DNA from 3 places in the Halomonas sp. N3-2A genome. Region 1 is predicted to be linked to each of the others. Evidence: predicted binding sites of a transcription regulator. Region 1 holds the regulator's gene; each other region holds the start of a gene.

Region 1 (4,213 bases):
TAGCCCAATGGAAGGCTGGGCAAAGCGCATTATTTATCATGTTGCCGAGCGTCGGGTAGAGCTCATTGACCAAGCGGAACTGACCCAGCAAGCAGATCGCTTTGAAGGTGGACGCTTAGAGTATTTTATCGACCAAGGTGTGGTTCAGGCGCGTTCTGATGTTAGTGGTAGTGAACCACAACGTATCCGCATGACTCTTCAGCCGGAACAATAGGAGTGTCCAGTGGCGACAAATAACGCAGAGCCTGCACCTCAAACCACAGCCTCAGAATCAGCGCCGATAAAAACCCTTTATGCTCGCCACCTAGCCAAAAGCTATAAACGCCGCCGTGTCGTTAAAGATATTAACCTAGAGATATCTCAAGGCAGCGTGGTAGGGCTGCTAGGCCCCAATGGCGCTGGCAAAACGACATCGTTTTATATGATTGTCGGCTTGGTAAAGTCTGATGCGGGAAAGGTTGGCATTGACGAGCTTGATTTAACCCATGCCCCCATGCACGAACGTGCAATGGCAGGTATTGGCTACTTGCCTCAGGAAGCCTCTATTTTTCGCAAACTTTCTGTCGCCGACAACATCATGGCAATCTTGGAAACTCGTAAAGAACTCGATCGTAACGCCCGGGAGCAGCGCCTTGAGTCGCTACTGGAAGATTTCCACATCACGCACATTCGTGACAACTTCGGCATGAGTCTTTCGGGCGGAGAGCGTAGACGTGTTGAGATCGCACGCTCCCTCGCGACAGAGCCGGCCTTTATTCTGCTTGATGAGCCATTTGCCGGCGTTGACCCGATCTCAGTGGGTGATATTAAAACGATCATTCGAGCCCTCAAAAAACGCCATATCGGCGTGCTGATCACTGATCATAACGTCAGGGAAACACTAGATATTTGCGATATTGCCTACATTGTAGGTGACGGTCATATCATCGCCAGTGGCCCCCCTCAGGAAATTCTCAACAACCAGCGGGTAAGAGACGTTTATTTGGGGGCTGATTTCCGCCTGTAAACAGCCACCTGCAGAAAAAATAGTAGTGGTGGCATAGTTATTGCACTTGCACCAAGCCATAACTCGCACTAGGGTGGAGCTTTCTGATTAACGAGTGGTTCTCAGATGGTCATGAAAGCTTCTCTTCAATTGCGTATCGGTACACAGCTGACCATGACACCTCAGCTGCAGCAGGCCATCGCCCTGTTACAGCTATCAACGCTGGACCTCCGTCAAGAAATTCAGCAAGCACTTGATGCCAATCCAATGCTTGAGCAGGAAGATGAGTTCGGCGAACAGGCCGTTAGTGAACCCCAGGAAGCTGAATGGTCCGAAAGCATTCCTAATGAACTCTCTACTGACAGTGACTGGTCAGACACTTATCAAGACCTAGGCAGCCATGGCACCAGCAGCGAGGGGCCTGACTTTGAGCGTCAAGCCGCGGGTCAAAGTTTGCATGGCCACTTACTTTGGCAACTCGCCATGACAGATTTTTCACCACGCGACCATGCCATTGCTGAAAGCCTCATCGATGCACTGGATGCCAACGGCTACCTAACCCAGCCTCTCAATGACATTCGCGAAGGACTTAAAGCCCAAGGGCATGAAGGCCTTAGCCAGCGTGAAGTTGAAACAACCTTGCTGCGCCTTCAACAGTTTGAGCCCACCGGTGTATTTGCGCGCGACCTGCGGGAGTGCTTAATGCTGCAGCTCGCCTCACTACCCGAAGATACACCGCTGCTGATGCCTGCCAAGCGGCTAGTGCGTCAATTTCTTGAAGCGCTCGGTAAGGATGATGTGCGTTTGCTAAAGCGGCGGTTAAGCCTGGATGATGAGCAGCTTGATGACGTCATTCGCTTGATCCGCAGCCTTGATCCTCGCCCAGGAAGTGCCTTTGGCGACACAGATGACAGCTATGTAACGCCAGATTTAGTCGTCCGCCATGACCACGAAGGATGGCACCTGGAGCTAAACCCAGAGGCACTGCCGCGCTTGCGCATTCAACCTGACTACGCAAGCCTCATCAAACGGGCTGACAAGAGCCAAGATAACCAGTTTTTAAAAGAGCATCTCCAGGAAGCGCGCTGGCTCATCAAGAGCCTTTCAAGTCGAAATGATACGCTACTGCGGGTGGGCCGAGAAATCATAGCGCGCCAAATAGGCTTTCTGGAACACGGTGAAGAAGCCATGAAACCGCTGATTTTAGCCGACATCGCAGACGCCGTTGAAATGCATGAATCTACTATTTCCAGGGTCACCACCCAGAAATATATCCATACCCCGCGCGGTGTGTTCGAACTCAAATACTTCTTTTCCAGCCAAGTAAGTGGCCAGGACGGCGGCGACAGTCATTCCAGCACCGCCATCCGGGCTCGAATCAAAAAACTGGTGCAAGATGAACCGCCCGGCAAACCGCTCTCAGACAGCCGCCTCGTGGCGCTATTGGAAGAGGGTGGCATTAATGTAGCAAGGCGAACGGTGGCCAAATATCGCGAGTCGATGGGCATTCCCTCTTCAAGCGAGCGCCGCCGTTTACGCTAATAAAACAGTGCTAACGAGACAAAGTCTGTCTAGGGGCTTTGCAATAGCGCAAAAAGGGTTACAATCGAAGAACAGTCCGATGGATAAGGAGCACGTCAATGCAAGTAAATATCACTGGTCATCACGTAGATCTGACTGACGCCTTGCGTGACTATGTAAATGAGAAGCTGGAACGCGTTGAGCGCCATTATGACAACATCACCACCGTACAAGTAACCTTATCTGTTGAAAAGGAGCGTCAGCAAGCTGCCTGCACCCTGCATGCTGCAGGAGCCGATCTACACGCAGAAGCATTAGACAATGATATGTATGCTGCGATTGATGCACTAGCGGACAAAATTGACCGTCAACTCGTTAAACACAAGGAAAAAGCACAAGCTCGCGCCCAAGGCGCTGGCGTGCGTTAACTCAATGACGTTGGAAACCATACTTCCCCCGGAGCGCGTGCTGTATGACGTCCCCGGGGGCAGCAAAAAAAGGGTGCTGGAATTTTTCAGCACCTTTATTGCGCAAAACACGCCAAGCCTAGATAGCCAAGAAGTCTTCAGCCGCCTGATTGGTCGTGAGCGTTTGGGTAGCACTGGAATAGGCAACGGCGTTGCCATTCCTCACGCCCGTAGCCCTCACTGCAGCTCGCCTATCGCTGGTTTTTTAAAGTTAGCCGAGCCTGTAGATTTCGATGCTATTGATGGCGATCCCGTCGACCTTGTTTTCGTACTTTTAGTACCCGAAGAGGCGGACGACACGCACTTAGCCTTATTAGGGCAAGTGGCGTCTATCATGAACAGCGTTGACACACGTCAGCAGCTTCGTAGAGCGGCTAGCCAACGTGAGCTATTGGACCTTATAACAGCAAAAATTCGTGAACAGCCTGTTAGCTAAAGGGTCCACCGCTAGACACTGCCTACTAAGTCCAACGTTTACCTCCATTTTTATTGGCATGCCAAGAGAAACTCTATGCAATTGGTGATCATTAGCGGCCGTTCAGGGTCCGGTAAATCTATCGCCTTACAAGCGTTAGAAGATCTTGGCTATTGTGCCATCGATAACCTGCCCGCCATGCTACTCAGCTCCCTGGTGGATGAGCTTCGTGAGCAAGGGGCACGCCCCCAACTAGCGGTAAGTATCGATGCGCGCAATTTACCTGCTGCATTAAAGCAACTGCCAAAAATGCTTGAATCTTTGCGCCAGAAAAGCATTCACTTCCAGGTTATCTATCTAACCACCGATGCGCGAATTCTTCTTGAGCGATACTCAGCCACGCGTCGTCGCCACCCTCTTACGCGTGATAGTGACATGACGCTTGAAGAGGCCATCAATAAAGAAGAAGAAACCCTGCTCGACATCCGTGATCTGGCTGACCTGATGATCGACACATCGCGTCTGTCGGTTCATGACCTGCGCCGCCGGATAACGGATCAGGTTGCCCAACAGCGTGAAGATAGATTAACGCTGACACTAGAGTCATTTGGCTATAAACGGGGCGTCCCACTTGACGCAGATCTCGTCTTTGACGTGCGCTGCCTACCAAATCCGTACTGGGATCCTACACTGCGCCAATACACTGGCCGTGATGCCAATATCATCCACTTTCTGAAGGGATATCCTGTCGTAGAAGAAATGCGCAATGATATCCAGACATGGCTGGAAAAGTGGCTACCCGCTTACCAAAATAGCCAACGCAGT
Region 2 (4,213 bases), 1.3 Mb from region 1:
GCCAGCCTAGCTCCACCTGATCTGTCTCGATGGCAGATAGAGGGTTGTTATCGACACTCACCTCGGGGCTCTTGCCGTAGTATTTGGCGGGATCTGGCAGCTCGAAGCCCTGGCTAAACTGCAGCCAGTTCTGGTGACCGTTGCCGTAATCGTAGAGGGCGCTGGCATTCAATAGCGTGGCTTCGTAATCGTTCTTACCGCCGGGAATACCCTGGAAATCGCCCACTTCGACATCCATATGCTGCTGCCGCAACCCTGCGGAGAGCTTAAGCGCCTGGGTGGCCTGCCAGTCACCTTGGACGAAGCCCGAAAGCCCGTCCACCTGATAGCCTGGATAGCGGGGCTCAACGCCCGAAGCCTGCTGCACCAGACCACCGGTGGCATCCGAGACATCGGTATCGAACAGCATCTGGCTGGCATCGAATTTTTCTCGATCCAGGTCGAGGCCGTAGGTTAACGAAACGTCATCACCCAGGCGCGACTCAAACAGCGCTTTAATACCGCTTAAATCAGTGTTCTGTTGCGATGCGCGAAACTGCAGGCCATCCGAGACAGGGTAAGGAAAGGCCTGGAAGCTGGATTCCTCTTCTCGGTGGAAGGCCTGTAGATAGAAGTTTTGCCCCCACAGGTTAGCGTGGTGGTAGTTGACGTTGACCAGCTTGCGGTCGGTTTCCGGGTCGCGCTGTGAACGGTAGCCGTCGCGAATCTCGGCATCGTTCAAGTTGGGCGTGGCTGCGTCGAGGTTGGGAAAGTAAACCCCCCGGTTACCTTCGTAGCCGGAACGATACAGCTGGGCGCCCAGTTCCAGGCTCTGTTCGTCGGTCAAACGGAACGAGAGGTTGCCCAATACATCAATGCTGCGATTGTCCTGAAGGTCGGTCTGGGCAATATCAGGAAAGATCTCCTGACCGCTGCCGTCATAGTGACGGCCGTTGTCCACAATGGAGGTACCCAGATAGCCCTGAACCCGCTCATTGCCGCCGCTGATCGATTGCGACAGACGTCGATCCATATCATCGCTGTTGTTGAAGCCTGTGGTGATGCCAGCTTCGGTGCGCCAGTTCAGGCCTTCTTCGCCTTTACGCGTAATGATATTGATCAAGCCCCCCGTAGCACCGCCGCCATACAGGCTGCTGGCGCCGGAAAGCACTTCTACACGCTCAATATTGAAGGGATCGATGGCATCGAACTGACGGGAAAGCCCACGCGAACTGTTCAGAGATACGCCATCGATAAGCACCTGCACGCCCCGACCACGCATGTTTTGCCCATAATTGGTGCGCCCTTGCGGTGCCAGATCCAGCCCCGGCACAAGTTGCCCCAAAGCCGTCTTTAGGTCTGCACCATTGCGGGTCTGCTGTTGCAGCATCTCTTTATCAATCACCCATACCGCGCCAGGTATTTGACTGATCTGGGTTGGGGTGCGGGAGCCAACCACCACCATGGTATCTCCAGCGTTTGCGTTTAGCGTGGATCCAGACGTTGTGTTTTGGGCGAAAACATCGCTGGAAAAGCCTAGTAATAGACCCGTGCCAATGAGTGCAGCCGTTGAAGAAGACCAGTCAGACATGGTGAACAATCCGCAAGCAGTTAGGGAGTAGGAGGCGGAGAGTATCACCACAACAATCAAAGTCAATGATATTGATTCGTGTTTATTAAGTGGGTGTAACGCTCTTTACGTCATCAACATCAACGTATTAAGCCACCACTTAGTCGGCAATAGGCGTCGTCAACCTATTGCCGTCCGTTCTGGATTTAGGCGGGCTTGTCATCCTCTGAACCATCACTGTTCGGTTCAGGAGCGGGGGTTGGTGGTGCTTCTGCTTCAATGGGGGAAGGACTCGTTGAGGTAGACGCTTCCACGGCGGCCTCAAGGCTGGCCACTTGGCGCTCTAGAGCTTCAACGCGTGAGCGGGTGCGCTGCAATACATCCATCAAAATATCAAAGTCTTCCCGTGACACCAGCTCCAACCTGTCAAAGGCACCACGCACTACCTGCTGTACGCCTTTTTGAATATCTTCCGGGGCTTGGGAGGCGTTCTGTAAACGATCCCCAATTTGCTGGGCTAAACGGCTAATGCGATCTTGAGGCGCCATCGCTCTCTCCTTAAATGACCACGCATAAATGTGCACTGCTTACTAATAAGGATACGCAACCCGCCGTCGATGCGCATGCATCGTTTGCAAATTAGCCTCTGGCCTCTCTTTATCGGCGGGGTGCATCGAAGGAGTGCATCGAAATAGAGCGCCGCGTTTTTATTCATGTTCTTTTATGGTGCAAGCGGGCAGTGGCGGCGGCTACTAAGTCTTCCTTGCCACCGAAAAATCTTAATTTTTATAAAACAAACTGCTGACTTATAAGAAAAAAAAGTTGGGTGGCACGGTATGCGCATTAACGAGATAAGCAGTTAATTCGGGCGGCGCTGCCGCTACCTAATCCAGCAGGGGAGATCCGGGATGAAACTCATCACCGCTATCATCAAGCCATTCAAACTTGACGACGTTCGTGAAGCGCTCGCTGACAACGGCGTTCAGGGCATCACGGTGACTGAAGTTAAAGGCTTCGGTCGTCAAAAGGGGCATACCGAGCTGTATCGGGGGGCAGAGTACGTCGTCGACTTTCTACCCAAGGTAAAAGTTGAAGTGGCCGTGGACGACACCCGGTTAGAGAGCGTATTGGAAGCGATCTGTAGCGCAGCTAACAGCGGCAAGATCGGTGACGGCAAGGTGTTTGTGACACCGCTTGAAGACGTTATTCGGATTCGGACAGGCGAACGCGGTGCAGACGCCGTTTGAAGCTGTTTTTTCGGATCATTTCTATAGTTCAACGGGGAACTTAAAATGAATGAGTTGACTGATCTGAGCTACGCGCTCGACACGTTTTACTTCCTAATTTGCGGCGTGCTCGTCATGTGGATGGCCGCTGGCTTCTCAATGCTTGAGGCTGGCTTGGTACGTTCGAAAAACACCGCCGAGATTCTGACCAAAAATATCGCGCTGTTTGCGATTGCCTGCACCATGTACTTGCTGGTGGGTTACTACATTATGTATTCCAGCAGCGCGGGTGGCTTCCTACCCAACCTTGGTTTCTTGATTGGCGCTGAAAACAGCGTGGATGCAGTGACCGCAGGCGGTGATGATGCGCCTTACTACTCAATGCGCTCTGACTTTTTCTTCCAGGTAGTGTTTGTGGCCACAGCCATGTCGATTGTGTCTGGTGCGGTTGCTGAGCGCATGAAGCTGTGGGCATTCCTGGCCTTCGCAGTGGTGATGACAGCCTTTATTTATCCGGTGTCTGGCTACTGGACGTGGGGCGGCGGCTGGTTGTCTGAAGTCGGCTATTCCGATTACGCGGGTTCCGGCATTGTTCACTTAGCAGGTGCCGCGGCTGCCTTAGCGGGTGTATTGGTGCTTGGCCCACGTAAAGGTAAGTACGGTAAAGATGGGTCTATCCACGCGATTCCCGGCGCCAACATGCCGCTGGCCACACTGGGTACTTTTATCCTTTGGATGGGTTGGTTCGGTTTCAACGGCGGCTCTGAACTGAAAATGTCCGACATCAGCTCTGCCAACAACGTTGCTCAGGTGTTTGTTAACACCAATGCGGCCGCTGCCGGTGGCGTGCTTGCCGCACTGATTCTTGCCAAGCTGTGGTTCCGTAAAGCGGACCTTACCATGGCGCTTAACGGTGCTCTGGCTGGTCTTGTCGCGATTACTGCGGATCCTCTGTCGCCCTCTGCGCTAGGTGCTGCGGTGATTGGGGCGGTGGGTGGCTTGATCGTTGTCGCTGCGATCGTCACGCTGGACAAACTGAAGCTTGATGATCCGGTCGGTGCGATCTCGGTACACGGTGTGGTGGGTATCTGGGGCGTGCTGGCGGTACCGTTGACCAATGGCGACGCTTCTTTCGGCGCACAGCTGATCGGTATCGTTGGTATCTTTGGCTGGGTATTCGTTGCCAGCCTGGTGGTATGGCTGGTGCTGAAAGCCATCATGGGTATCCGCGTTAGCGAAGAAGAAGAGTATGAAGGTGTCGATATTGCTGAGTGCGGTCTTGAAGCCTATCCCGAATTTAGCGTTAAGAAATAAGCTTACGCTAATGAAATGAGCTGGCGTGCTCTTTTGGCCTCCCCTAGCGGGAGGCCTTTTTGCCTTAGTGCATTGTTACAATCCATAGGCGCTGATTTTTTATTCTCTGCCTGTAGCGGTGTAT
Region 3 (4,213 bases), 810 kb from region 1:
GGACGCCGTTGCCTATCAACAGATTCAGGGTGTTAAGCGCGCGTTCGCGAATATCCGCTTCGGTGAGCATGGGCTTACGCTCACCCCAACGCTCGATGCCTTCAAACAGCGTGCCGCTTTGATTCCAGCTTGGCTCGCCCGCTGTTAACGCGGCGTCCAAGTGAATATGCGGTTCAATGAACGGCGCGCAAAGCAGCTTGCCGCCCGCATCAATTTGCCCATCCCCCGCCGTTTGTGGCGCGTCTTGAGCGGTAATTGCTGTGAACGTACCGTTCTCAATCTCAAGCCGGTAAAGCTCGGGGCGCTGGCGTAGGCGGGCGTTAATGATCTGCATGCTCATATAGTTAGTGGCTCACTTATTGTTTGGCAGTCGAAGGGGAGGTATCACTTAGCGTAGCGTGGTTTAAACGAAGCAGTACAGCGTAGCTAACTGCCGCTACCACGACACCTACCAATGGGGGGAGCAACGGGGAGAGGTAAGCGGCTCCAGCGCCTAATGCATAGGCGGCTAACCCTCGGCGATTAAAATTGGGTAGCTGAGTGGATTCCAGAGTAGGGTAGCGGCCTTTATGTTTGAGCCAGAAGTCCGCCATGATCACCCCGCCCATGGGAGGAATAAAGGTGCCTAGCAGTACTAGAAAGGGAATCAGCAGATTATACATACCGCCTACCGCCAGTACGGTGCCAATCGCTGCGCCACACACCGTGACTAAGCGGCGTTTCTCGGTGCGCAGCAAATTGCAGCCCGCTACGGCAAAGTTGTAAATGGTGTTGTCCTGGGTGGTCCAGATATTTAGAAACAGCATCAGCACCGCGATGGTGACAAAGCCCTGCGCGATCAATACATCGACGATATCCGCCTGCTGGTAAATCATGGTACCCAGTGCGCCAGTCAGCACCATTAAGCCGTTGCCCACAAAAAAAGCCGCCAGAGTCGCGATCACGGCAATTTTCGGCGTCTTGGCGAAGCGGCTCCAGTTAGTCGCTTGGGTGCCTCCGCTAATAAAGGTGCCAATGATGACGGTAATCGCTGCCGCTACGCTCATGCTTTCCGTGGGCGTTTGCTGGCTTAGTCCGGCAAATCCGTGAGCATCCACCAGCCCGGTGAACAGGCTAATCAAGATAAACAGCATCATGGCGGGGACGGCAAAGCGCGAAAGCCAGTCCATCCCTTTATAGCCAATCATGGCCGTCACGCAGAAACCAAACCCAAATAGCACCATTAAGGGGATTTCCAGCCATTCAGGCATTCCTGTGGTGCGTACTAACACTAGGGCAATGGTGGCGGTGCCCCAGGCGTACCAACCAATCTGGGTAAAGCCGAGAATAAAATCGGAAAGTTTGCTGCCTTTTTCACCGAAGCAGAAGCGTCCCATCAGCACGGAGTTAAGACCGCTTTTACAGGCAATGTAAGCGAGAGCTGCCGCGTATGCGCCCAGCAACAAGTTACCCACCAGTATGATCCAGAGCAGTTGGCCAATCGGGAACGACTGGCCAAGCGAACCACCGGCCCACATGGTGGCAGTGAAAAAAGTAAAGCCGAGTAGCACAACGGAGGTGGAGAGCAAGCCCTTACGGGCGCTAGTGGGGACTTCACTTAGCGGATAGTCAGAGTGGTGCATGGGGAGACTCCAGGTGAGTATTATTATCCTAGGAACCTCTGATTAACTATTGCGCTTGGCCATACTGCGTTAAAAATCGCCTCGTGCGCGAGCCCGGTCAAAATGCTCATTTACAACCCGTAAACTCCGCTTTTTCGTTGATTTTTTCCTTGTCTGGCCTGCGCTCATCACATTAATCAGAGGCTCCCTTGTTATATAAGCAACCTGCGTGCCAAGCTTAGCTCCCCAAGGCGTTTAAAGCGTCCTCTCCAACAACCCTCGCATTAACGTTTCGATCATACTCTCGTACTCGTCTGCTAATGAGAATTGCTGCGGATCTTGTAGCCAATCAAAGCAAATGCCGATTAAAAAGCTATGGTACTGACGCCGGGCGCTGGCGGGCGTGAGATCAGCGCGCAGATGGCCGGCTTGCCGGGCTTTCTCAAACAGCTGCTCAACCTGCATTTCGGCATGCTCAGAAAGCCGAGTGATCATGCTGATACGTGGATGATCATCTTCCAGCTTTTCGCAGCGATGCAGCACGATGGTGGCGGCGCGCTGTAACGGAAGGTTATGGCAGATAGCGCCAAGAGCACTCAGGGCAATCTCTTGCAGGCATTTGGTGGGGGTGTGGCCCAGTCGCAGCACAGCATCATCGACGATTTCATCGAGCGGCACGCGAACACGCTCTAGCAGGGCATCGAATACCGCCGCTTTATCCTCAAAATGCCAGTAAATCGCGCCTCGGGTAACGCCAGCCGCTGCGGCAATATGGGCCAGTGTAGTGCGCGAAACCCCTTGAGCGAGAAACTGAGTTTCTGCAGCATCAAGAATGGTCTCGCGGGTGCGTTCAGCCTCAGCTTTGCGGCGTGACATAGCGGCTCCTAACAAAAAAGTGCACTTATATTGGCATTACTGAATGGCAAAGTCGCCAGTAGGCGATTAGTATACACATTCACTGACATTCATGAATGTCAGTGAAATTTTTATGACTACGTATTGATAACACCACCGAGGAGTCCGCTGTGCGTAACACTGTGATTCGATTGCTTCCAGCGCTGCTGGCCCTGCTGCTGGCAACAGGTGACGCTTATGCCGAGAGCCAGAATGAACCTCCTCCTCGGCCGGTGAAGCTGGTGACATTAGAAGCGTCTGGTGCCGCGCTGCAGCGCCAATTTCCTGCGCGCGTTGAGGCCACTACACGCAGCAATCTATCGTTTCGCATGGCGGGTGAGCTGTTAGAGATTAACGTGAGTCCCGGTCAGCGGGTAACGGAAGGTACCCTTATCGCGCGTATTGATGATCGTAATATGCGCAGTGAATTGGATAGCGCCCGTTCACGGTTAGAGCTAGCGCGGGCCACTCACGAACGCATGCGCTATACCCTAGAACGTGGAGCGATTAGCCAAGCACGGTTTGATGAATCAGAGGCGGAGTTGCGTGCCGCTCGGGCGACCTTTGAACAGGCCGAAGAGCAACTGGAAAATACCCAGCTGCGCGCACCTTACGATGGTGTGATTGCCCAGGTGCCGGTAGATAATCGGCAGATTGTCCAGGTGCAGGAAACCGTGGCGGTGATTCAGCAGCCAGGGCAGCTTGATGTGATCTTTCATTTACCGCAGCAAATCGTTCAGCAGATACCCCACAGTGACGAGGTGACCCCGTTTGAAACGGCGATGGCCTTTGAAGTGCGGTTTGGCAATAGCGAAAAACCTTACCTTGCGCAATTGGCGTCTTACACCACCCAGGCCAGCGCCCAAAGCTTGGCTTATGAGGTAACGCTTCGGCTACCGCAGCCCGACGATATCACGCTGCTTGATGGCATGAGCGCCACCGTGCGGCTTGATTTAGGCCAACTGTTACCCGCGTCTGAAGGTCTTGTTTGGCATTTGCCGCCTGACGCCATTAGCTATCAAGGTGAGAACTCGGAGCAGGCGGTGGTGTGGCGTTTTCAGGCACCGAACCGTGTAGAGGCGGTGCCGGTCGAGGTGGGGCGTTTAACCTCTAAAGGGTTAGAAGTGAGTGGCGAACTAGCCGCGAATGATCGTGTGGTGGCAGCGGGAGCCCATCGTGTCAGCGCTGATATGCGTGTAACACCGTGGGAAAAGGAACAGGGGCTATAAGATGGTTGATTACTTCTTACGCCACCGGGCCGCTAGTTATTTAATGACCGTGGTGCTGCTCTTCGGCGGGGCGCTTGCTTTCACTGGCATGGGGCAGCTTGAGTTTCCTGAATTTACCATTCGCAATGCGCTAGTCACTACCCAGTATCCTGGTGCTACGCCAGAAGAAGTGGAGCAGGAAGTCACCTCGACACTGGAAGAAGCCATTCAGGAAATGCCTGCGATTAAACGTATCAGCTCGGTGAGTTCAAACGGGTTTTCGCAAATTACCATCGAGCTGCAAAGCACGGTGCAAAACGATGAGCTTCAGCAGCTGTGGGATTCATTACGCCGTAAAGTTGGCGATGCGCAGGCCGCACTGCCGCCAGGCGCCAGCCAGTCACGAGTTAACGACGACTTTGGCGATGTGTTCGGCTTGATGATTAACCTGACCGGTGATGGCTATGCCATGCCCGATTTGAAAAGCCAGGCCGAGTTTCTTAAGCGTGA

What was found. Region 1 encodes sigma-54, which starts transcription at its own class of promoters, with help from an activator protein. Its sites were predicted from a motif close to TGGCACNNNNNTTGCTNT; they were not measured.
Region 2: CEK60_RS18800 (P-II family nitrogen regulator) is a predicted target of sigma-54. The motif match lies at 2,377-2,394, and genes of this name have one in related genera.
Region 3: codB (cytosine permease) is a predicted target of sigma-54. The motif match lies at 1,819-1,836, and genes of this name have one in related genera.

The regions. Positions count from the first base shown of each region.
Region 1 covers NZ_CP022286.1:593,757-597,969, reverse strand. Annotated here, with positions in the region: gene lptA (lipopolysaccharide transport periplasmic protein LptA) at 1-214, shown strand, start outside; gene lptB (LPS export ABC transporter ATP-binding protein) at 281-1,006, shown strand; gene CEK60_RS02610 (RNA polymerase factor sigma-54) at 1,112-2,527, shown strand; gene hpf (ribosome hibernation-promoting factor, HPF/YfiA family) at 2,626-2,934, shown strand; gene ptsN (PTS IIA-like nitrogen regulatory protein PtsN) at 2,939-3,409, shown strand; gene rapZ (RNase adapter RapZ) at 3,485-4,213, shown strand, end outside.
Region 2 covers NZ_CP022286.1:4,022,463-4,026,675, forward strand. Annotated here, with positions in the region: gene CEK60_RS18790 (TonB-dependent receptor) at 1-1,570, opposite strand, end outside; gene CEK60_RS18795 (accessory factor UbiK family protein) at 1,756-2,097, opposite strand; gene CEK60_RS18800 (P-II family nitrogen regulator) at 2,458-2,796, shown strand; gene CEK60_RS18805 (ammonium transporter) at 2,842-4,089, shown strand.
Region 3 covers NZ_CP022286.1:4,510,276-4,514,488, forward strand. Annotated here, with positions in the region: gene codA (cytosine deaminase) at 1-340, opposite strand, end outside; gene codB (cytosine permease) at 357-1,622, opposite strand; gene CEK60_RS20865 (TetR family transcriptional regulator) at 1,857-2,477, opposite strand; gene CEK60_RS20870 (efflux RND transporter periplasmic adaptor subunit) at 2,627-3,724, shown strand; gene CEK60_RS20875 (efflux RND transporter permease subunit) at 3,726-4,213, shown strand, end outside.